One region of the Sphingopyxis sp. NFH-91 genome, then DNA from elsewhere that is predicted to be linked to it. Evidence: predicted binding sites of a transcription regulator. Region 1 holds the regulator's gene; each other region holds the start of a gene.
The links. Region 1 encodes LexA, which represses DNA repair genes until DNA is damaged. Its sites were predicted from a motif close to GTTCCNCNCTTGTTCT; they were not measured.
Positions count from the first base shown of each region.

Region 2: L0963_RS02485 (ribonucleoside-diphosphate reductase subunit alpha) is a predicted target of LexA. The motif match lies at 1,584-1,599, and genes of this name have one in related genera.
Region 3: uvrA (excinuclease ABC subunit UvrA) is a predicted target of LexA. The motif match lies at 4,146-4,161, and genes of this name have one in related genera.

Region 1 is NZ_JACBGA010000006.1:127,322-135,353, reverse strand. It holds gene moaC (cyclic pyranopterin monophosphate synthase MoaC) at 1-44, shown strand, start outside; gene L0963_RS14070 (molybdopterin molybdotransferase MoeA) at 41-1,231, shown strand; gene lexA (transcriptional repressor LexA) at 1,297-1,980, shown strand; gene L0963_RS14060 (hypothetical protein) at 2,101-2,676, opposite strand; gene gltX (glutamate--tRNA ligase) at 2,746-4,212, shown strand; gene L0963_RS14050 (citrate synthase) at 4,250-5,536, shown strand; gene L0963_RS14045 (aspartate aminotransferase family protein) at 5,630-6,949, opposite strand; gene L0963_RS14040 (glutamine synthetase family protein) at 7,165-8,032, shown strand, end outside.
Region 2 is NZ_JACBGA010000001.1:501,343-509,374, forward strand. It holds gene L0963_RS02485 (ribonucleoside-diphosphate reductase subunit alpha) at 1-1,542, opposite strand, end outside; gene L0963_RS02490 (EAL domain-containing protein) at 2,209-4,500, opposite strand; gene L0963_RS02495 (acyl-CoA dehydrogenase) at 4,614-6,356, opposite strand; gene L0963_RS02500 (L-threonylcarbamoyladenylate synthase) at 6,410-7,366, shown strand; gene L0963_RS02505 (DMT family transporter) at 7,363-8,032, opposite strand, start outside.
Region 3 is NZ_JACBGA010000004.1:314,456-322,487, reverse strand. It holds gene L0963_RS11755 (LytR/AlgR family response regulator transcription factor) at 1-714, shown strand, start outside; gene L0963_RS11750 (UrcA family protein) at 731-1,072, opposite strand; gene L0963_RS11745 (hypothetical protein) at 1,373-1,756, opposite strand; gene L0963_RS11740 (M13 family metallopeptidase) at 1,863-3,938, opposite strand; gene uvrA (excinuclease ABC subunit UvrA) at 4,173-7,064, shown strand; gene L0963_RS11730 (hypothetical protein) at 7,274-7,825, opposite strand; gene L0963_RS11725 (putative quinol monooxygenase) at 7,980-8,032, opposite strand, start outside.

The DNA of each region.
Region 1 (8,032 bases):
TCGAAAAGAGCGGCGGCCGGTCGGGCGACTGGCGCGCCGCATGAGCGCGCTGCTCGCGGTCGAAGAGGCCCAGGCGCGGCTGCTGGCGCTGAAGCCGCCGCTCGGCGCCGACAATATCGGCGTGGCGCAATGCGCCGGGCGCTATCTTGCACAGGACGTCGTCGCTGGGCGCGACCAGCCCGCCGCGGCGCTGTCGGCGATGGACGGCTATGCGATCCGATTTGCCGATATGCCCGGCCCGTGGACGATCGCCGGCGAAGTCGCCGCCGGCACCGCGCCCGCCCACGCGCTCGGCCCCGGCGAAGCGATCCGCATCTTCACCGGCGCGATGCTGCCGGACACGGCCGATACCGTGGTGGTGCAAGAGGATGTCATCGCCGATGGCGCGCGCCTGACGCTCACCGGCGATGGCCCCGCGTCGCGTGGACGCCATGTCCGCCCGCGAGCGAGCGACTTTGCGGCAGGGGCACATTTGCTCACGGCGGGATGTCGCCTCTCTCCCGGCGCGCTCGCCGCCGCCATCATGGGCGGTGCGGGCGACCTGATCGTCGGGGGACGCCCGCGCGTCGCGATCCTGACGACAGGCGACGAACTGGTCGCGCCCGGGCGTGCGCTCGCGCCCGGCCAGATACCCGACAGCAACGGCACCATGCTCGCCGCGATGCTCGCCGCCGAACCCGCGGACGTCACGCTGCCACTGCGCGCGCGCGACGATCGCGGCGTTCTCGCCAATATATTGGGCGATATGGCGCGGCGGCACGATGTCATCGTTACCGTTGGCGGCGCGTCGGTGGGCGATCACGACCATGTCCGCGGCGCGCTCGACGATGCGGGCGGGCTGCTCGATTTCTGGAAGATCGCGATGCGCCCCGGCAAGCCGCTGATCGCCGGCCGGATCGGCGATGCGATCCTGCTCGGCCTGCCGGGTAATCCGTCGTCGGCGTTCGTGACCGCGACGCTCTTTGTGCTACCGCTCGTCCGCCACCTTGCCGGGGCGGCCGCGCCGCTGCCGGTGTTGGAAAAGGCGCCACTCGCGGTTCCACTCGGCCCCGGCGGGGCAAGGCGCGATTATTTGCGCGCGCGCCTCGACAAGGGGCTGCTCACCCCCTGCGACGGACAGGACAGCGGCCAGACGCAACCGCTGATCTCCGCCAACGCGCTGATCGTCCGCGATATCGGCGCGGCACCCCGCGCGGCGGGGGAGCTTGCAAGCTATATCGCGATCGCTTGACAAGTTCCGGTCTGTTCCACTATCGTTCCCCTTATGTCCGGCAACGCCATCATGGAGAACGACCGATGTTGACCGCGAAGCAGCATGAACTGCTCCACTTCATCCAGGAACGGCTCGACGCCAGCGGCATCTCGCCGTCGTTCGAGGAAATGAAGGAGGCGCTGGGCCTCAAGTCGAAATCGGGCATCCACCGGCTGATCAGTGCGCTGGAGGAGCGCGGCTTCCTGCGCCGCCTGCCCAATCGTGCGCGCGCGCTCGAAGTGTTGAAGCTGCCCGACGCGGCCAAACCCAAAACACGGAGCGAAAGCGACAATGTGGTGCCGCTGCGCAAGCCCGCACCGGCGCTGAAGCCCATCGCCGCGAACGACATTATCGAAGTGCCGCTGCACGGCAAGATTGCAGCGGGCGTCCCGATCGAGGCGTTCGAGGATTATAACCGGCTCGCCGTTCCCGCCGCGTTGCTCGGCGCGGGCGAACATTATGCGCTCGAAGTATCGGGCGACTCGATGGTCGAGGCGGGGATTTTCGACGGCGATTATGCGCTGATCCAGAAGGCTAGTACCGCGCGCGAGGGCGATATCGTCGTCGCGCTCGTCGACGGACAGGACGCAACGCTCAAATATTTCCACCGCGAAGGCCGGATGGTGCGCCTCGATCCCGCCAACAGCGCCTATGAACCGCAGCGTTACGAAGCCGATCGCGTTATGGTGCAAGGTCGGCTGTCGGGACTGCTTCGTCGTTACCACTAAGCTCGTGCGGGCGACGCCATGGATGCGTATCGCCCGCGCGCAGCGCCGAAACGAGCCGCGGCTTTGTGCCCAGATAGAGCACAAGGCCGCCGCTTTGTTCCAGCGTATCGCGGTCGATCGTCAGCCAGCGCGCGACGCATTCGCGCGGTAGCCAGCGTTCGCTGATGACCACATCGGCGGCGGCGCAGGCGGCCGCCATCTCCTCACCCGCGATCCGGTCGCGCCGTGCGCGGCGAGGATGACGCGCGGCGCATCGCCTCTGCCCTGTGTCCAGCGGCAGAAATCGCGATTGCAATCGACATGGTCGAGATCGCCGAGCGCAACGAGCGGCGTGTCGATCCCCGCCGCTTCGGCCATCGCGTCGCGTACGAAATCGCCGGCACGATCGCGCAGCATGGCATAGCCGCCGCCCGGCACGGCGGCCGCGATATGCCGCCCGTCGCCGGTCACGAGCAGGTCGGGGCGCGGCTGTGCGAGCAGCACCGCCATCCCCGCCATGGCGCAAAGAAGCCCGATCCATTGCGCCGCGGTCGGCAAAGCGACCCACAGCGCGATCCCCGCGCCGAAGGCCACGGGAAGCCAGAGCGGCAGCCGCTCGCACTCGGTCTCCAGGCGCCTCTCGAGCGCCGCCGGCAAGGCGCCGAACCATGAAAGCGTTTGCGCGGCAATGGGCGTTTGAAGCGTGCTTGTCGCCATGCTAGGGGCAGCCCCGAAATCCGCCGCGGTCCCTGTTCGCGGCCGGCAGCCTGAGTGAAAGAGGCCAGAGTGGCAACCGAAAACAAAACCGAATTGGCAAAAGCGACCCCCGAAGCGACGGGCGCCGCCGTCGTCACCCGCTTCGCCCCCTCTCCCACGGGATATCTGCACATCGGCGGCGCGCGGACCGCGCTGTTCAACTGGCTTTTCGCACGCCATCACGGGGGCAAGTTCCTGCTGCGGATCGAGGATACCGACCGCGCACGCTCGACCGACGCCGCGATCGACGCGATTCTCGACGGGATGCAGTGGCTCGACCTCGATTGGGACGGCGAGACCGTCTATCAGTTCGCGCGCGCGGCACGCCATGCCGAGGTTGCACACGAGCTGCTCACCAAAGGCGCGGCCTATCGCTGCTATCTGACGCAGGATGAACTCGCCGCGATGCGCGCCGAAGCGCAGGAAAAGCGCATCCCCTTCCGCGTCCGCAGCCCGTGGCGCGACCGGGACGACGGCGATCCCGCCGCGCCGCACGTCCTCCGCCTGCGCGCGCCGCAGGACGGTGCGGTGACGATCCACGACCGCGTGCAGGGCGAGGTGACGGTCCAGAATGCCGAGCTCGACGATTTCATCCTGCTCCGCAGCGACGGCACCCCGACCTATATGCTCAGCGTCGTCGTCGACGATAACGACATGGGGATCACCCATGTCATCCGCGGCGACGATCACCTGAACAACGCCTTCCGCCAACTCGCGCTGATCCGTGCAATGGCGTGGCGCGAGCCGGTTTATGCGCACGTCCCGCTGATCCACGGCGCCGATGGCGCAAAGCTGTCGAAACGCCACGGCGCGCTCGGCGTCGATGCTTATCGCGACGAGCTTGGCTATCTGCCCGAGGCGGTGAACAATTATCTGCTCCGCCTCGGCTGGGGGCATGGCGATGCCGAAATCATCAGCCGCGAGCAGGCGGTCGAATGGTTCGATCTTGCCAATGTCGGCCGCTCGCCGTCGCGCTTCGATTTCAAGAAGCTCGAGAATCTGAACGGTCATTATATCCGCGAGGCCGACGATGCCCGGCTTGCGGGCCTGGTGGCGCCGCGCATCGAGACGCTGGTCGGCCGCGCGCTCGACAGCGACGACCGCGCATTGCTGGCGCGCGCGATGGACGTGCTCAAGCCGCGCGCCAAGACGCTGGACGAGATTGCCGAGGGCGCCGTCTTCCTGTTTGCTGTGCGTCCGCTGGCGGTCGAAGAGAAAGCTGCCGCGCTGATCGCCGAAGCCCCGGAAGGCTTGCTGGCGAATGTCACCGACCGCCTGCGCGCGCTCGGCGACTGGTCGCACGATGCCATCGAGGCGGCGGTGCGCGAGACGAGCGAGTCGGCCGGAGTTGGCCTTGGCAAGCTGGCTCAACCGCTGCGCGCCGCGCTGACCGGCCGCACCGTTTCGCCGGGCATTTTCGACGTCTTGCTGCTATTGGGGCGCGACGAGAGCCTGGCGCGACTTGACGCAGCGCACAATTATCCGGCAGGGGCGTAGCCACTCACTCTCCCGCCCGCAGATCAGGGGAAAAAATATGACCGACCAGACCGCGAAAATCACCCTGGGCGACAAGATTGTCGAGAGTCCGGTGCTGAAGGGCACCGTCGGTCCCGACGTCGTCGACATCCGCAAATTCTACGGCCAGACCGGCGCCTTCACCTATGATCCGGGCTTCACCTCGACCGCGAGCTGCGAGTCGAAGCTGACCTATATCGACGGCGACGAAGGCGTCCTGCTCCACCGCGGTTATGCGATCGGCGATCTTGCCGAACATTCGACCTTCATGGAGGTCGCCTATCTGCTCCTGAACGGCGAATTGCCGAGCGGCGACGAGCTGGCGAAGTTCGATACCACGATCACGCGCCACACGATGCTGCACGAACAGCTTGCGACCTTCTATCGCGGCTTCCGCCGCGACGCGCACCCGATGGCGATCATGTGCGGCGTCGTTGGCGCGCTGTCGGCCTTTTATCATGATTCGACCGAAATCCACGATCCGCACCAGCGCATGATCGCGAGCCACCGCCTGATCGCCAAGATGCCGACGATCGCGGCGATGGCCTATAAATATTCGGTGGGTCAACCCTTCATCTATCCGCAAAACGACCTCAGCTACACGCATAATTTCCTGCGCATGACCTTCGGCGTTCCGGCCGAGGAATATGAGGTTGATCCGGCGGTCGTCCGCGCGCTCGACCGCATCTTCATCCTGCATGCCGACCATGAGCAGAATGCGTCGACTTCGACCGTTCGCCTTGCGGGTTCGTCGGGCGCCAATCCCTTCGCGTGCATCGCGGCGGGCATCGCCTGCCTGTGGGGACCGGCGCATGGCGGGGCCAACGAAGCCGCGCTCAACATGCTGCGCGAAATCGGCCGCCCCGAACGCATCCCCGAATATATCGCGCGCGCGAAGGACAAGGATGACCCGTTCCGCCTGATGGGCTTCGGCCACCGCGTGTACAAGAATTACGACCCGCGTGCGACGGTGATGCAGAAAACCGTGCGCGAGGTGTTCACCGCGCTCAAGGTCAACGATCCGGTCTTCGACGTCGCGCTGCAGCTTGAGGAAATGGCTCTCAACGACGATTATTTCGTCGAAAAGAAGCTCTTCCCCAATGTCGACTTCTATTCGGGCGTCATCCTGTCGGCGATCGGCTTCCCGACCACGATGTTCACCGCGTTGTTCGCGCTCGCCCGTACCGTCGGCTGGGTCGCGCAGTGGAACGAGATGATCTCGGACCCCGCGCAGAAGATCGGCCGCCCACGCCAGCTCTACACCGGCCCGACGCAGCGCGCCTACGTCCCGGTCGACAAGCGCTGAGGACGGACCGGGAGCCTGTCCCGGTTCAGAACCGATTGCAGAAAGGGGCCGCATGTGCGGTCCCTTTTTTGTGCGCCCGCCAGAGCGGAGCCGTCAATCGATGCGCTCCAGAAGCTCGGCAAGCTTGCCGAACATCGCGTCGATCTCCGCCTTTTCGACGATCAGCGGCGGCGACAGCGCGATGATGTCGCCCGTCGCGCGGACCAGAAGCCCATTGTCGAAGGCGGCGTGGAACAACTCCATCGCCCGCGCCGTCGGGGCGCCGGGTCGCGGTTCGAGCTCAATGCCGGCGACAAGCCCGATCGAGCGGATGTCGATGATGTGGCGCCGCCCCTTCAGGCTGTGCGCCGCATCCTCCCAATAGCCGGCGAGTTCGTTCGCCCGTTCGAACAGCCCCTCGCGCGCATAAAGATCGAGCGTCGCGAGCCCCGCCGCGCTCGCAAGCGGATGGCCCGAATAAGTATAGCCGTGGAACAGCTCGATCCCGCCCGGCACGCTTTCGATCACCGCGTCGTGCAGCTCGCTCTTCACCGCGACCGCGCCCATCGGCACCGCCGCGTTGGTGAGCCCTTTCGCCATGGTGATGATATCGGGGGTCACCCCCCACGCCTCGGCAGCGGTCGCCGCGCCGACCCGGCCGAATGCTGTAATTACCTCGTCGAAGATCAGGATGATGCCATGCCGGTCGCAGATCTCGCGCAGCCGCTGGAGATAACCGGCCGGGGGAATCAGCACGCCGGTGGATCCCGCCATCGGCTCGACGATCACCGCCGCGATCGTTTCGGCGCCATGCAGGTCGACGAGCCGCTGAAGGTCGTCGGCGAGTTCGGCGCCGTGTGCCGGGAAACCGCGCGTAAAGGCGTTGCGCGCCAGATCGTGCGTGTGCCGCAGATGATCGGTTCCGGGCAGCCCCGGCCAGGTGCGGCGATTGCTGACGATCCCGCCGACGCTGATTCCGCCGAAACCGACGCCATGATAGCCGCGCTCGCGCCCGATCAGCCGCGTGCGCGTCCCCTGCCCCTTCGCGCGCTGCACCGCGAGCGCGATCTTGAGCGCGGTATCGACCGATTCGGACCCGCTGTTGGTAAAGAATATCCGGTCGAGCCCTTCGGGCATCAGCGCCGCGAGACGCTGCGCCAGCTCGAAGGGCAGCGGATGGCCAAGCTGGAAGGTCGGCGCGAAATCGAGCGTTGTCGCCGCCTTGGCGATGGCTTCGGCAATTTCGGGCCGGCAGTGGCCGGCATTGCTGCACCAGAGGCCCGAGGTGCCGTCGAGGATCCGGCGCCCGTCGCCCGACTGATAATACATCCCGCTCGCTGCGACGAGCTGGCGCGGATGGGCCTTGTAGGAACGGTTCGCGGTGAAGGGCATCCAGAAGCTTGCCAGCTGGTCGTTGTCACCCTGCATCGTCATGTTCCTCTTCCCAAGAATCGTCATCGCGAGGAGCCGAAGGCGACGCGGCAATCCGTTCGCAATGACGATGCGTAATCTGGGCGCAATCTGGCGAGCTACCGTGCGACTGGCAATGCCCGAAATGACCGATAACGGCCCCTCTGGCGCTCCGGCGGACTTCGCTATACGCTGCACCTTCCACAAACGGGCCGGCTCCTCGGCCCAATCGGGGGCGCATGTCAGTCAATCTGGAACAATGGATCAGCGACCATAATATCGACGAAGTCGAATGTATCGTTCCCGACATCAACGGGGTCCAGCGCGGCAAGGTTCTGCCCGCCAAGAAATTCCTCGCTTCGGTCAAGGACAAGTCGCTGCGTATCCCCGGCAGCGTCTTCATCTGCACGATCGACGGCCATTATCCCGAGGATATCGACGATATCTGGGACAAGGATCCCGACAAGATCCTGCTTGCCGACCCCGATACCATCTGCGTCGCGCCGGGCTTCACCTCGCCGACGGCCTTCGTCATTGCCGATGCCTATAATGGCGACGGGACCGAGGTCGATATCGCGCCGCGGACGATCCTGAAAAAGGTGCTGGGCCTTTACCAGGACAAGGGATGGAAGCCGATCATCGCGCCCGAGGTCGAATTCTATCTCGTCTCGCAGAACACCGACCCCGACTTTCCGTTGACGCCGCCGACCGGCCAGTCGGGCCGGGCGGAAACCGCGAGCCAGCCCTATGGCCTTGAAGCCATGAACGAATATGAGGATATCATCGATCATATCTATGACGATTGCGAGCTCATGGGGCTCGATATCGACACGATGATCCACGAAATGGGCGCCGCACAGCTCGAGGTGAATTTCATGCACGGCGATCCGCTGCGGCTCGCCGACGAGGTGTTTCTCTTCAAACGCGTCGTCCGCAACGTCGCGAAACAACACAGCGTCTATGCCACCTTCATGGCGAACCCGATGGCCGGTCAGCCGGGAAGCGCGATGCACATTCACCAATCGGTCGTCGATGCCGAGACGGGGCGCAACCTGTTCGCGACCGCCAACGGCCGCGACAGCGCGGCCTTTCGATCCTATGTCGCGG
Region 2 (8,032 bases), on a different contig from region 1:
GGCTTCGAGGTGCGGGTTGCGGATCGAGAAGCTGCCCGAGAGCGTCTTATGCGTGTAGATGTTCGCCGGGATCGGCTCGATACACGCGCTGGTGCCGCCGCAGATGATGCTGATCGACGCGGTCGGCGCGATCGCCATCTTGCACGAAAAACGCTCCATCACGCCCTGGTCGGCGGCGTCGGGGCAGGGGCCGCGCTCGTTGGCGAGCAGCATCGACGCCTGATCGACCTGCGCGCGGATATGCTTGAAGATACGCAGGTTCGACGACTTCGCCATCGCCCCCTCGAACGGCAGGCCGCGCGCCTGGAGGAAGCTGTGGAAGCCCATGACGCCGAGGCCGACCGAGCGTTCGCGGCTGGCGCTATATTTGGCGCGCGCCATTTCGGGCGGCGCGCGGTCGATATAGTCTTGGAGGACATTGTCGAGCATGCGCATGACATCTTCGATGAAGCGCTTGTCGCCGTTCCACTCGTCCCAGGTTTCGAGGTTGAGCGACGAGAGGCAGCAGACCGCGGTGCGATCGTTGCCGAGATGGTCGCGGCCCGTCGGCAGCGTGATTTCCGAGCAGAGGTTCGAGGTCGACACCTTGAGCCCGAGATCGCGATGATGCTTGGGCATCATGCGGTTCACCTGGTCGATGAAGATGATGTAGGGCTCGCCCGTCGCGAGGCGCGTCTCGACGAGCTTCTGGAACAGGCTGCGCGCGTCGACGGTGCCGCGGACGCTCTGGTCCTTGGGCGAGCGGAGGTTGAATTCCTTGCCGTCGCGCACCGCTTCCATGAATTCGTCGGTGATGAGGACGCCGTGGTGGAGGTTCAGCGCCTTGCGGTTGAAGTCGCCCGACGGCTTGCGGACCTCGAGGAACTCCTCGATCTCGGGGTGCGAGATGTCGAGATAGCAGGCGGCCGAGCCGCGGCGAAGGCTGCCCTGCGAGATGGCGAGGGTGAGCGAGTCCATCACGCGGACGAAGGGGATGATACCGCTGGTCTTGCCGTTGAGGCCCACGGGTTCACCGATGCCGCGCACCGCGCCCCAATAGGTGCCGATGCCGCCGCCGCGCGACGCGAGCCAGACATTCTCGTTCCAAGTGCCGACGATCCCTTCGAGGCTGTCGTCGACCGAATTGAGGTAGCAGCTGATCGGCAGGCCGCGGCCGGTGCCGCCGTTCGAAAGAACGGGGGTCGCGGGCATGAACCACAGCTTCGAGATATAGTCGTAGAGGCGCTGCGCATGCTCGGCATCATCGGCATAGGCCGAGGCGACGCGGGCAAAGAGATCCTGATAGGATTCGCCGGGGAGCAGATAACGGTCCTGCAAGGTTTCCTTGCCGAAATCGGTCAGCAGCGAATCGCGCGACGAATCAGTGACGACCTCGAATCGGCGCGCATGCACCTTGGGCTCCGACGAATCGTTGAGCTTTGCGGCGGGTGCCGCAGCCTTTGATTCGGCACCCGATTCGGGCGCTGCCGGAGCGTCATTCTTTGTCAGTTCCACCGTCGCCACGTCGCTTGTCTCCACCCGTTCGGTCTCGCGAAAATCCATGTTTCAATGCCCCGTTTTCCGACCGCGCAGCGGCGCAGTCTGTTCCCGTCTTGTTCGACTCAGGGCGAAGCCCCAGCCTAGCACCATTCGACCGCCGGGTGGCACTTATTTTCGGACGCAAAAAGCTGCTTCCCGCCCCCATATGGGATGGAGCGCGGAAATCCGCCACTTTCGGCCGCATACTAATTCTTGGGGTGCCCCCGTGGTCTACCCACCATCTATAGTGCCACGTCGGCGCGACGATGCAAGAGAGTAAATGACAGATTAGGGACTCGGTTCGTCGCTGATTTGATTCAACTCGTCGATGGAAAAGCACGCCTCAGGGAGCGATCGCCAGCGTTTCCGCGGGGTTCGGCCATATGTGGCGAAAGAGCATCGCTGTCGCAAAAAATCGGTGCGGCGGCACAAGATGTCGGGTGCCTCGGGAGAAGGGCTTTACCCCAAAAAGAAAAGGCCCCGGCAATGCCGAGGCCCAATCTTTGAAATTCGTTCGGGTTAAGCCGACGTGCCGCCGTTGCCGGAGCCGCCGCCACCCAGGAATCGCCAAAACCAACCCATGTCAGATCTCCTGTCGGTACTGCCCACGAAGAACAGTTAACGGAGCATATACCTTAATCGACATGGTAAATCGAGTCTTAACTATAAATTCCCGGCCAATCTGGCAGCTTAGGCGCGGCGGCTGTCGGAGGGGGTGGAGAGGCTGGCGAGCAGGTCGCTAATTAGCTGTGGTTTGCCAAGCAGATAGCCCTGGCCGATATCGCAGCCAAGCTGGTCGAGGAGCGCCATTGTCTGCGCATCTTCGATGCCTTCGGCGACTGCGGTGGCGCCCAGGCGGTGGGCGAGATCGATGGTCGATTTGACCACTTCGAGGTTGCGCTGCGAATCGCGCATGGTCATGACGAATCGCTTGTCGATCTTGATCTCGTCAGCCTCGATTTCGGTCAGATATTCGAGGTTTGACTGCCCCGTGCCATAGTCGTCGATCGACAGGCGCATGCCGGCGCGGCGGATCTGCGCGAGCGTCTGACGCGCCTGGAGGCTGTTTTCGATCTGCGCGGTTTCGGTGATTTCGATGGTCAGCCGTTCGGGCGGCAGATGATGCGCGCTAAGCATGACGCGGATCGTCGAGACGAGATCCTTGTGATCGAGTAGGGTCGCAGAGAGATTAACCGACATGTGAATTTCGGTGCCGAGTTTCTGCAACTGCGCCGCCGAACGGATCGCCTGGTCCATGACGAACAGGGTCAGGCGATAGATGTCCTGGCTCTTTTCGGCCTGGACGATGAATTCGTCGGGCGAGATCGGTCCGCGCGTGGGGTGCGTCCAGCGCACGAGCGCCTCGACCCCGACGAGCTGCCGCGTCGCGATTTGATATTGCGGCTGGAAGGCGACCCAGATGTCGCCAGCATTCAGCGCATCCTCGAGCTGCGAGTGGAAGCTGAGCTGCCAACCCGCATCGTCTTTTTGCTGCGGCGTATATTTGGTCCACAGGACGCGGCTGCGGATCGATTTTTCGGCGGCGACGAGCGCGGCGGCGAGACGCTGCGCGTTCGAGCCTTCGAACTCGTCATTGACCCCGAAAGCCATCGACACGTCGACCTTCAACTCGTCGATCGTCAGCGGCGCGTTGAACAGCGCGGCGAGCCCCATGAGTTGCGTCTCGATCTGGCTGTGCTGATAATAGGGGACGAGCCACGCGAAGGTGCCGTCGAGATCGTGATAGAGGGTGGTTCCTTGCGATGCGAGCTGAAGCCGGCGGGTCACCTGCCCGACGAGCTTGCTCAGTCCCTCGCCTGGAATGAAGGCGGCAAGGTCTTCGAAATTTACGACCTTAGCGGATATTACGGTCGCACTGCCGAAAGACTGCTGGGTGCGCAGTGCCTCGAAATTGGGCAAGCCGGACAAAGGATTCTCACGCTGCGCCGACCGGCGACGCCTCGACCGCGAAACATTGGCAGTAACAGTCGCAACGAAAAACAGGCCAGCACCAATCGAACTGCTGATCAGCATCGTCATCAAAACAAACTTGCCAACGATCAACGCCGAAACCGTGGCGGCGACTGCAAGATTGTACCACCGCGTCTGGCGTAGTGACAAGGCGGTGATAAGGGCGATGGCGGCGAGCGCGAAGGCCGGCGTCCAACCGATGTCGAACGGCGTGCCGCGCTTCAATGTTTCGGCGCCGACGACATGAACATAGGCGCCGGGCACGCGATCTTTGCCGGGCAGATAATGGATGTCCTGAAATGCTTCGGCTGTCGCGGCAAAGATGACATCCTTGCCCGCCAGTTCGCGCCTGCCGACCTTGCCCGAAAGCAGGTCAGCCGCGCTGTAGGTCGGAATGGAATCGACATTGTACGAATAGTCGAGCGCATAGACGCTCGCGGCAAGAGGATGATAATGCGCCATCATTGCCGAAAAGCTGGGCATCAACCGCCCGTCGACCGTTACCGCCGCAGGAATTCGCCAGACCTGCCAAAACGCGAATTCCCAGCCTATAACGCCAACCTGAAATTCATTTCCGAATGCTGGACCAGGCAGTTTATTCAGCTCGGCCGTCGTCCCGCGGACCGATTTTGTGGCCGCGGCAAGGATGATACGGTCATGCATTCGTTTTACGGCATTGGTAAGCAGCGGAAGGTCGCGATCGTTGCGGCGCCGTTCGTAGGTAAAGTCGACAAACAGCCGGTTGGCGCCGGCCCGGTCGACTGCATCAATGACTTGAGCGTGGCGTCCGACTGAAAAATCGTCACGGCCATATTTTTCGATTGTCCGGTCGTCGAGGGCGACGACGACGATGTCGCCCGACACTGGGCGCCAAGCGACAGCACCGACGGCGCTTTCTAGGATGCGGTCGACGGGTTCGGCGATCGACGACAGGCCCGCGGCCACGCTGAGCAACAGCGCCAGCGCGATCGTTCGCCAACTGATGAAAAGGCTCTTGACCTTAACTGGCACGCACGGGTCTCCAAAATGACCCGTTGGCATTAACTGAACCTGGTTAGCATCGCGTTAATCATGCCGGGAAACCGCGCCGCCCGATCGCGGTGCGCGGCGCGGCTTTTCCGGCGTCAACCAAGGCGCGGCAGTGGCTCCAGCGCGGCGTCGCCGGCGAGCGCCGAGGGCGCGAGGCCGGTGGCCGCGGGGACGATCTGTTGCAGATAGAAGCGCGTCGAGGCGATTTTCGCTTCGAGGAAGGCGGTATCGCTATCGCCCGCGTCGAGCGCGGCGCGCGCGCCCTGCTGCTCGACGGCCATCAGCCAGCCGCAGGTCGCGGTCGCGAGCATGGTGAGATAGGGGTAGCTGCCCGCGAGCCGGTCGGGCGCGTTCGCCTGTTCGAGCCAGTCGGTGACCGCGGTGCATGCCGCGGCAAGGTCGGCGAGTTCGGGATGGCCGGCGGCGCCGTGCGTGATGTCGGCGAGCAGGCTGCGCACGCCTTCGCCGCCCGCCATCCCGAGCTTGCGCCCGACGAGGTCGGCGGCCTGGATGCCGTTGGTGCCTTCATAGATCGGCGCGATGCGCGCGTCGCGATAATGCTGCGCGGCGCCGGTTTCCTCGATGAAGCCCATGCCGCCATGCACCTGCACGCCGAGGCTGGCGACCTCGCAGCCGATGTCAGTTGCGTGCGCCTTTGCCAGCGGAATGAGGACTTCGGCGCGCAGCGCGGCGGCTTCGTCGCCGAGTTTGCCGAAATCGGTCTGTGCCGACGCATAATAGATGAGCGCGCGCGCCGCCTCGGTCTGGGCGCGCATCCGCCACAGCATGCGCTTGACGTCGGGGTGGTGCTCGATCGTGACTGGGGTGCGGTCGGCGCTGCCTGCGAGCGATGACTGGACGCGCTCGGCGGCGTAGCGCTGCGCCTGCTGCGTCGCGCGCTCGGCGATCTGGACGCCCTGGCAGCCGACCATCAGGCGCGCGTTGTTCATCATCACGAACATCGCCTTCATACCGCCCATCTCGTCGCCGACGATCTCGCCTAGGCAATCCTCACCCTCGCCATAGACCATCACCGCTGTGGGCGAGCCGTGGATGCCGAGCTTGTGCTCGATCGAGGCGCAATGGACGCCGTTCGAGATGGTGGGATTGCCGGCGTCGTCGAGGCGGTATTTGGGCACGAGGAAGAGCGAGATGCCGCGCGTTCCTTCGGGCGCACCGGGTGTGCGGGCGAGAACGAGGTGGACGATATTGTCGGTGAGGTCATGCTCGCCGAAGGTGATGAAGATTTTCTGGCCCTTGATCTTGTAGAGGCCCGCATTGGGGCCTTCGGTAACCTTTTCCGCGGTCGAGCGCAGCGCGCCGACGTCGCTGCCCGCGGCAGGCTCGGTCAGGTTCATCGTCCCGTTCCATTCGCCGGTGACGAGCTTAGGCAGCCAGGTCTGGCGCTGCTCCTCGGTACCATAGGCCATCAGCGCGTGGATCGCGCCGGGGGTCAGGATGTTGCAAAGGGTGAAGCCCATGTCGGCGCTGCCCAGCGCCTCAATGATCACCGTCGCGAGGGTGAAGGGCAGATCCTGTCCGCCATAGGCGGCGGGGCCGTCGATGCTGCCCCAGCCGGCCTCGACGAACTGCTTATAGGCTTCCTTGAAGCCCGGGGGCATCGTGACCTTGCCGTCCTGCCATATCGGGTTCTGGACGTCGCCGACGCGGTTGAGCGGCGCATAGACCTCGGCCGCGAAGTCGCCGATGCCGGTGACGATCGCCTCGACCATGTCGGGAGTCGCCGCGGCAAAGCGGTCGTGCTGCGCCATCGCATCGATGCGCGCGATATGCTGGAGGACAAAGAGCTGTTCGGTGGTCGGCGCCGTATAGGTCATGGGGTTTCCCGCTTTTGGGGGTGATTCCGTTGCGCCCGGCGCTATAGCGCGGCATGGCCGAGCGTCAAAACGAGAGTGTGGCAACAAAGGTCGCGCCCTACGGGGCCGATGCCATTGCGCGCGCTGCGGAGCTTGTCGCGGCAGGGCGGCCGGTCGCGGTGCCGACCGAGACCGTCTATGGGCTTGCCGCCGACGCGCGCAACCCGCAAGCCGTCGCGCGCATCTATGCCGCGAAGGGGCGCCCCGATTTCAACCCGCTGATCGTCCATGTCCCCGACTTGGCGGCGGCCGAGCGACTGGGCGTGTTCGGCGCGACCGAGCGGGCGCTCGCGGCGGCGTTCTGGCCGGGGCCGCTGACGCTGGTGGTGCCGCGCACGGCCGATTGTCCGGTGGCGCGTATCGCGACGGCGGGGCTCGATACCATCGCGCTGCGTGTGCCGGAACACCGCGCGATGCAGGCATTGCTCGCCGCGACTGGCGCGCCGCTCGCCGCGCCGAGCGCCAATGCGAGCGGCCGCGTGAGCCCGACCAAGGCGGAGCATGTGCTGGCGAGCCTCGACGGCCGGGTCGCGCTGGTGATCGACGACGGCGCGACGCGCGCCGGGGTCGAATCGACGATCGCGCGGGTGAAAGACGGCGCGGCCGAGATGCTGCGGCCGGGGCCGGTGACCGCCGCGATGCTGGGCGCGGCGAGCGGCCTGCCGGTGACGGGCGTTGCGGGACCGGAGATCGTCGCGCCGGGGATGCTCGCCAGCCATTATGCGCCAGGCAAGCCCGTGCGGCTGGGCGCACACGACTTCGCGGCGGACGAATATGGCATCGGCTTCGGCGCGCTGGCCGGCGACTATAATCTAAGCGCGGCGGGCGACCTGACCGAGGCTGCGGCGCATCTGTTCGATGCGCTGCACGCGGGGGCGGCGAGCGCGAAGCCGCGCATCGCGGTGGCGGCGATCCCGGCCGAAGGGCTGGGCGCGGCGATCAACGACCGGCTGGCGCGCGCGGCGGTCTAGGCAGCCGCCGGCTCGATCGGATCGAGCTGCGGGGTCTTGCGCGCGACGATCAGGCAGGCGGCGACGATCAGCAGCGCGCCGGCGATGGTCGGCAGCGTCACCGGTTCGGCGTAGAAATACCAGCCGAACATCATCGCCCAGAGGAAGCCGGTATATTCGGTAGTCGCAAGGATCTGCGCCTCGGCGCGGGCATAGGCCCAGCTCAGGAGCAGCAGCGAGATCGTCGCGAGAATCGCGGCGCCGACGATGTGCGGCGCATGGGCGCTGCCCGGCGGCAATGCGAACCACGGCGCGCCGAGGCCGAGGAACAGGGTGACGAACAGATTCTGGTAGAAGGCGATTTCCATCGGTTCGGCCATCTTGGCCTGCCGCCGCGCGAGGATGAGGTTGTAGGCATAGAAGATCGCCGACAGGAACACCGCACCGACCGCGAGCAACGCCTCCGCCTCATATTGCCCCTGTCCGAGCTTGCCCGCGACGATGACCACGACGCCGACCAGCCCGAGCAACGAAGCGGCGATCGATCGCGGGCCGATCTTCTCTCCCAAGAAGATCGCCGCCATGTAGAGCGTCATCAGCGGCGCCACGAAGGCAAGGGCGATCGCTTCGGCCATCGGCAACCGCGCGAGCGCCCAGAAGAAGGTGATTGCCATCCCCGCGACGAAC
Region 3 (8,032 bases), on a different contig from region 1:
CTGATCGTTGATGACGAGCCGCTGGCAATCGAACGGCTTCAGATTCTGGCGGGGCAGCAGGACGGGGTTTCGCTCGTCGGTACCGCCAGCGACGGCGCATCGGCGCTGCGCATGGTCGAGGCGCTCGCGCCCGATCTGTTGCTTTGCGATATCGCCATGCCCGACCTCGACGGGCTGGAGGTGGCGACCGCGCTCGAAAAGCTCGATTGTCCGCCAGCCATCGTCTTCGTCACGGCGTTCGATCGCTATGCTGTCGCAGCCTTCGACGTCGCCGCGGTCGACTATCTGCTCAAGCCCGTGTCGCCCGATCGTCTTGCCAAGGCACTGGCGCGCGTGCGCGAATGGCGCAGCGCTGGGCGAACTGCCCCGCCGAAGAGCCGGTGGATCAACGAATTCTGGGTTCAGAACCGCGGTGAGATGCTGCGCATCGATGCGGCGCAAGTCGATCTGATCGAGGCCGAGCGCGACTATATGCGCCTCTATGTCGGCAGCCGAAGCTGGCTGATCCACCAGACGATCAAATCATTGGAAGAGCGGATGAACCCCGATCAGTTCATGCGCATTCACCGGTCCAAGATGGTCCGGCGCGACGGCATCGTCGGCCTCAAACATCATGGCGACGGCGCGTGGAGCGTAGACCTGGGCCAAGGCGGACAGCACCGGATCGGTCGAACCTATCTTCACGAAGTAAAGGCGATCATGCACGGCGCGTGATCGCCCTTACCACCGGTTAGCGCACGGCGAACTCTGCCGGGCGTTCGAGGGCCAATTTCACATCGCCTCCACCGAAGAGCGCTGCCAACTGCGGTTCGGCGCTGCGCCGCGCGTTGGCGACGCAATCCCGCTCCAGCGCCCGCTGAGCCAGAGTCGGCCGGGGATCGGTGCGGCACATGCCGCGAATGGCGATGTGCACGCGCGTTTCCAGCCGAGCCCGGCCCTTGACGCTGCTCAGATTGAGATCGCTGTACGGCACGATAACCGTCGGCGCTCCGTCGGGGTCCGCGACGCGCGTCTCGGCGGCGGTCGCGACCGGGGCGGCGGCGCCTGCCGACAGTGCGGCGGCACAGCTCATGAGAAAATATTTGGCAATACGGTCTGACATGGGGGAGTCCTCTCATCCGTTATAGGATGCGGGACACGCTGCGCCGTAACCGGGGAAGTCGGGTCGCCTCGTATCCCGCAGCCCGAGGAATGCGCCAATATTCCGCGCCAGACATGCGCGCTTCGACCAGCCCCAGCGACGAGTCGATTGAAAGATGAAGCGCCTACAAAGTGCGACCAACGGACGAACGGAAGCGCGCCAAAGAAAAGGGGCCCCGACTTGTCGTCGGAGCCCCTTTAATCACGCGGAATCGCGTGCCGATTGGCAGCACTATTCCTTGGGCTGCGGCTTGGCACAGCGGCTGGTGTCGCCCGCCTTGCAGGCCGCGACATCGGCCTCCCACTTTTGGCGTTCTTCGGCGGCCATCGCCGCGACGCGAGCCTTTTCCGCTTCATAAGCGGCGGTTTCATCGGCATATTTTGCCTGCGCAGCGGCGACCTGCTCGGCTATCGCAGCCTTTTGCTGCTCATATTGCGAAACGCTCTGCTGATAGCGCGCGGTTTCGGCATCGGCCTTCGCGAGCTGCTCGGCATTCAGCTTCGCGGTATCCGCGCGCTCCTGCACGGTCGTGCCGTCGGGCAGCTTCTGAGCCATCGCCGGCGCCGAACTCATCAGCGCCGCGACGACCGCGGCGGCAAAAATCGATCTGGTCATCGAGAAATCTCCTTAAACCGAGCACCCTGCCCGTCCAACGCTTTGCCGCAAGATGCGTTCCGCGGCCAGCGACATTGCGCGGATGGGGTAGCTGGGCGCCGCCAACTTACCAGATGCGCGTGCGATCCTCGGGTTTCAGATAATATTTGGCCCCCGGCGCGACGTTGAACGCCCTGTACCAGGCATCAACGTTGCGCAGCGGACCGATGATGCGCCAGCGCGCCGGGCTGTGCGGGTCGCTCGCCACCTGCTGCTTGGTCGCATCCTCGCGCGACTTATCACGCCACGCCTGCGCAAAGGCGAGGAAGAAGCGCTGATCGCCCGTCAGCCCGTCGATCACTGGCGCTTCCTTGCCGTTTAGCGAACGGTGATAGGCGTCATAGGCGACCTCGAGCCCGGCGAGGTCAGCGAGATTCTCACCCATCGTCAGATCGGGGTTGATGAACGCACCCGGCGCCGCCTCATAGGTCGCATATTGCGCGCCGAAGCCCTTGGCCTGCGCATCGAAGCGCGCGGCATCTTCATTGGTCCACCAATCGCGCACGGCGCCGCTCGCATCGATCTTGCGCCCCTGATCGTCGAAACCATGGGTGATTTCATGGCCGATCACGGCGCCGATCGCGCCATAGTTGACCGCATCGTCGACCGTCTCGCTGAAATAGGGCGCCTGCAGGATGCCGGCGGGGAAAACGATCTTGTTTTCGAGCCCGCCGTTATAGGCGTTCACTTCCTGCGGGTTCATGGACCATTTCTTGCGGTCGACCGGCTTGTCCAGGTCGGCGAGCTGGTAGGCATATTCGAACGCCGCGCTGCGCTTCACATTGCCGTAAAGGTCAGCGGGATCGATCTTGAGGCCCGAATAATCGCGCCACTTGTAGGGGTAGCCGACCATCACGTCCATCTTGTCCAGCTTGGCGAGCGCGGCTTCCTTGGTGGCGGGCGCCATCCAGCTGTTGCCGCGGATACGGTCGCCCATCGCCAGCTTCAGATTGGCGACGAGCGTTTCCATCTTCGCCTTGGCACTCGGCGGGAAATATTGCTTCGCATATTCCTCGCCGACCAGCTCGCCCAGGCTGCTATCCACAAGGCGCAGCCCGCGCTTCCAGCGCGGCCGCATCTCGGTCACGCCGCTCAGCGCTTTGGAGAATTCGAAGCGGCTGTCGACCCAGTCGTCGGACAGATAATTGGCCGCATTGTCGGCGAAATGGAATTCCTGCCACAGCTTCAGCGTATCGAGCGGTGTCTTGCCATAAAGCGCTGCAATGTCGCGGATCGCGGTATTTTCGTTGACGATGATGCGCTTCTGCGCCGGAATTTCGGCGCCCGCGAACCAGGCGTTCCAGTCGAGCCCGGGCGCATAGACGGCCAGCGCCTCCGACGACATCGGGTTATTGATCTTGCCCAGATCGCGGCGCTCGGCGATTGCCCAGCTCACCTTGGCGATCTCGGTCTCGAAAGCGAGCACCGCATCGGCGGCCTTTTCGGGATCGGGGTTACCGATCATCTTCATCGTCCGCGCGATGTAGGCGCGATAGGCCTCACGCTGCGGCTTGAAGCTGTCATTCAGATAATAATCGCGGTCGGGAAGCCCGATCCCGCCCTGCCCGAGCCACAGGACGTTGACGGTCGGCGTGTCGGGATCGGCATAGGGACCGCCACCGACGATCGAGGCGCCGAAGCTTCTCTGGGACGCGCCCATGAAGCGCGCCATCTCGCTTTTATCCTTGATCGCCGCGACGGCGTCGATATCCGCCATCAGCGGCTTGGTGCCCAGTTGCGCAACGCGCTTTTCGTCCATGAAGCTTTGATAAAGCCCGCCGACCTGACTGGTCGCGGGTGCGCCGGTGACGAGCTGGCGAAGCTGACGCTGCGTCAGATTATAGACATCGTAATCGACGCCGGCCGACGCCTGATCGGCCGGAATTTCGGTGCGCGCGAACCAGCCGCCATTGGCATATTTATCGAAATCGTCGCCCGGCTTTACCGACGGGTCTCGTGCGCTCAGATCGACGCCCCAGCTTCCGAAGGTCAGCGGCTTGAGCGACCCATCTTCGGCGCCGGCCGCAGCATCGGTCGCGGCGACCAAGGAGACGCCGGCACCCGGATTACGGGCCAGAACAGGTGCTGCGATCAGGGCAGCGGCGATAGCGACGGCAGCGGTGCCGCCCAAAAACATCTTCATTCCCCAGTCTCCTACCCCCGCGCACGGTTCAAGGGCCGATCCGCCGCAGGCCATGGCGACTTGTCCGCCCGCGCCAATCGCAGGTCAAGCAAGATGCAGGACGCTGGTCGAACGCACTCGTTCGTTGGTGGAATCGCCACCCCGTTGCGCGCAAAGCAGCCGCTTCCTATCTAGGCGTTCGAGCGAGCGGCGCCCTCTTGCGCGGCCGGAACAAATCTGGAACATACCCACCCCATGAGTCTCACCCACATTTCGGTGCGCGGCGCGCGCGAGCATAATCTGAAGGGCGTCGACGTCGATCTGCCGCGCGATGCGCTGATCGTCATCACCGGCCTGTCGGGCAGCGGCAAGTCGAGCCTCGCCTTCGACACCATCTATGCCGAGGGTCAGCGGCGCTATGTCGAGAGCCTGTCGGCCTATGCGCGCCAGTTCCTCGAAATGATGCAGAAGCCCGACGTCGAACATATCGACGGGCTGTCGCCGGCGATCAGCATCGAACAGAAGACGACGAGCCGCAACCCGCGCTCGACCGTGGCCACCGTCACCGAAATCTACGACTATATGCGCCTGCTCTGGGCGCGTGTCGGCATTCCCTACTCGCCCGCGACCGGCGAGCCGATTTCGGCGCAGACAGTCAGCCAGATGGTCGACCGGGTGATGGACCTGCCCGAGGGCACGCGCGCCTATCTGCTCGCGCCCGTCGTGCGCGGGCGCAAGGGCGAATATAAGAAGGAACTCGCGCAGTGGCAGAAGGACGGCTTCACCCGCGTCCGCATCGACGGCGAATTTTACGAGATGGAGGACGCCCCGGCGCTCGACAAGAAATACAAGCATGACATCGAGGTCGTGGTCGATCGCATCGTCGTGCGCGAGGGGATCGCGACGCGGCTGGCGGACAGTTTCGAGACGGCGCTGAAACTCGCCGAAGGGCTCGCCTATGTCGACCTTGCCGATGGCGAGGTTCCAGGGCGCGACGGCGAGGTCGGCGGCGCCATGAAAGGCGCCGGAATCCCGGCCAACCGCATCATCTTTTCCGAGAAATTTTCCTGCCCCGTTTCGGGCTTCACGATCGCCGAGATCGAGCCGCGGCTGTTCAGCTTCAACGCGCCGCAAGGCGCCTGCCCGGCATGCGACGGCCTTGGCGAGCGGCTGGAATTTGACCCCGAACTCGTCGTTCCCAACCATGCGCTCAGCCTGAAAAAAGGCGCCGTCGTGCCGTGGGCGAAATCGAACCCGCCCTCGCCCTATTATATGCAGGTGCTTGAAAGCCTGGGCAAAGCCTATGGCTTCGGGCTCGACACGCCGTGGCAGGATCTGCCCGGAGAGGTGCAACTCATCATCCTTTACGGCAGCGGCGGCAAGCCGGTCGAGCTGACTTTCAAGGACGGCCGACGCACCTATACGACGCACAAGGCGTTCGAAGGGGTGATCGGCAACCTCAACCGCCGGATGCTCCAGACCGAAAGCGCGTGGATGCGCGAGGAGCTGGGTAAATATCAGACCGCGCAGCCGTGCGAGACGTGCCACGGCGCGCGCCTGCGCCCCGAACCGCTCGCGGTCAAGATCGCGGGCGAGGACATCAGCATGTCGGCGCAACGCTCGGTCGCCGACGCGCTAGCCTGGTTCAGCACGCTCGACGCAAAGCTCAACGATCAGCAGCGTCAGATCGCGAAAGCGATCCTGAAAGAGATCAACGAACGGCTCGGCTTCCTCAACAATGTCGGGCTCGATTATCTCAACCTCAACCGCACGAGCGGCACGCTCAGCGGCGGCGAAAGCCAGCGCATCCGTCTTGCGTCACAAATCGGCAGCGGCCTCTCCGGCGTGCTTTATGTCCTCGACGAACCCAGCATCGGCCTGCACCAGCGCGACAACGACCGGCTGCTCGCGACACTGAAGCGCCTCCGCGACCTCGGCAACACGGTGATCGTCGTCGAACATGACGAGGATGCGATCCGCCACGCCGATTATGTCGTGGACATGGGCCCCGGCGCGGGCGTCCATGGCGGCGAGATCGTCGCCGAAGGCACGCTGAAGCAAGTGCTGGCGAACAAGAAGAGCCTGACCGCGGCCTACCTCACCGGCGCGAAGAAGATCGAGGTGCCGGCGCACCGCCGTCCCGGCAACGGGTTCGACCTGGTGCTGAAGGGCGCGCGCGCCAACAATCTCCAGAATGTCACCGCGACGATCCCGCTCGGCACCTTCACCTGCGTCACCGGCCTGTCGGGATCGGGCAAGTCGAGCCTCGTCATCGACACGCTCTACGCCAGCGCGGCGCGCACGCTCAACGGCGCGCGGCTCGTCGCCGGGCCGCACGACAGCCTGACCGGCCTTGAGCATTGCGACAAGGTGATCGATATCGACCAGTCGCCGATCGGCCGCACCCCACGCTCGAACCCCGCGACGTACACCGGCGCCTTCACGACGATCCGCGACTGGTTCGCGGGGCTGCCCGAGGCGCAGGCACGCGGTTACAAGCCCGGCCGATTCAGCTTCAACGTCAAGGGCGGGCGCTGCGAAACCTGCACCGGCGACGGCCTCATCAAGATCGAGATGCACTTCCTGCCCGACGTCTATGTGACGTGCGAGACGTGCCACGGCAAACGCTACAGCCGCGAAACGCTCGAGGTGAAGTTCAAGGGGATGAGCATCGCCGACGTGCTCGACATGACGGTCGAGGATGCGGCGGAGTTCTTCAAGGCGGTGCCCGCGATCCGCGACAAGATGGAAATGCTCGTCCGCGTCGGCCTCGGCTATATCAAGGTCGGGCAGCAGGCGACGACCTTGTCGGGCGGCGAGGCGCAGCGGGTGAAGCTCGCCAAGGAACTCTCGCGCCGCTCGACCGGACAGACGCTCTACATCCTCGACGAACCGACGACCGGCCTCCATTTCGAGGATGTGCGCAAGCTGCTCGAAGTGCTGCAGGCGCTCGTCGATCAGGACAACAGCGTGGTGGTGATCGAACATAATCTCGACGTCATCAAGACCGCCGACTGGATCGTCGACCTCGGCCCGGAAGGCGGGGTCAAGGGCGGCGAGATCGTCGCGGCGGGCACCCCCGAACAGGTGGTGAAGGAACCGCGCAGCTTCACGGGGCAGTATCTGGCGCCGTTGCTGGAGAGATAGGGCGCGGCCCCCTCTCCTGTCATCCAGGATCAGGTCTGGGCCGACGAACGCGGGGCAAGCCCGCATCGATATTGTGATCCCCGGCGAAAGCCGGGGCCCAGATGGCGTGTCGCACCCTGTCATGGCCCCGGCTTTCGCCGGGGAACACTTGCCCACCTGTCCCAAGGCCATGACCGCCGAGCATGTCCGGGGTGACGATTTTTAAAGGATCAATGCCACACCGCCGACAGCGGATAGAGCGCGAGGAGCCAGATCAGGCAGGCGACGACGATACGGCGGTCCTTTGCCGCGATCGCGAGCGCGGCGACGGGGAAGAAGGACCATGCGAGGATGAAGGCACGCAACGAGCCCGCCCTGGGGAGTCCGACAAAGGCCCAGGTGACGGCGACCAGCGCGATATTGGCCAGCAAGACGCCGCCGATCACCAGCCGCCGCTGTTTGTCGAAATGGGCGTTGAGGTCGTCCCACGCCTCCGGATCGTCGGGAAAGACCAGGCTCGCCGCGACGAAATAGACCGCGGTGACGACGAAGCCGCCGAACAGGATCGGCCAGTTCAGCGGCAACAGCTCGCGCAGATTCCATCCGAACATCCAGAAGGTCACCACGTCGCACGACACGAACAGGCCGAGCAGCGCGGTCGGCCAGCCGATGCGGACGCGGTGGCTGGCTTTAAGCGCGCGCGCCAACCCGCCGAGCCCCTCGGCCAGCGCGAGGCCCAGGATCAGGCCGAAAAAGGAAAAGCTGAATTCAAACCCCGTCATATGCCCCCGGCCTGATCTCTCCCCGCCCGCTTGCGGGAGGGGCTGCGAGATTGCGAACCCGTTCGCTAGTCGCAGCGGTGTGGGCAATCAACATCGGATGCGCGCACCGGCGCGCGGCCCACCCCCAACCCCTCCCGCAAGCGGGAGGGGAGATTTACCCCATCAGCTTCGCCGCAATATCCTCGGCGGCATAGATGCGGATCGCGG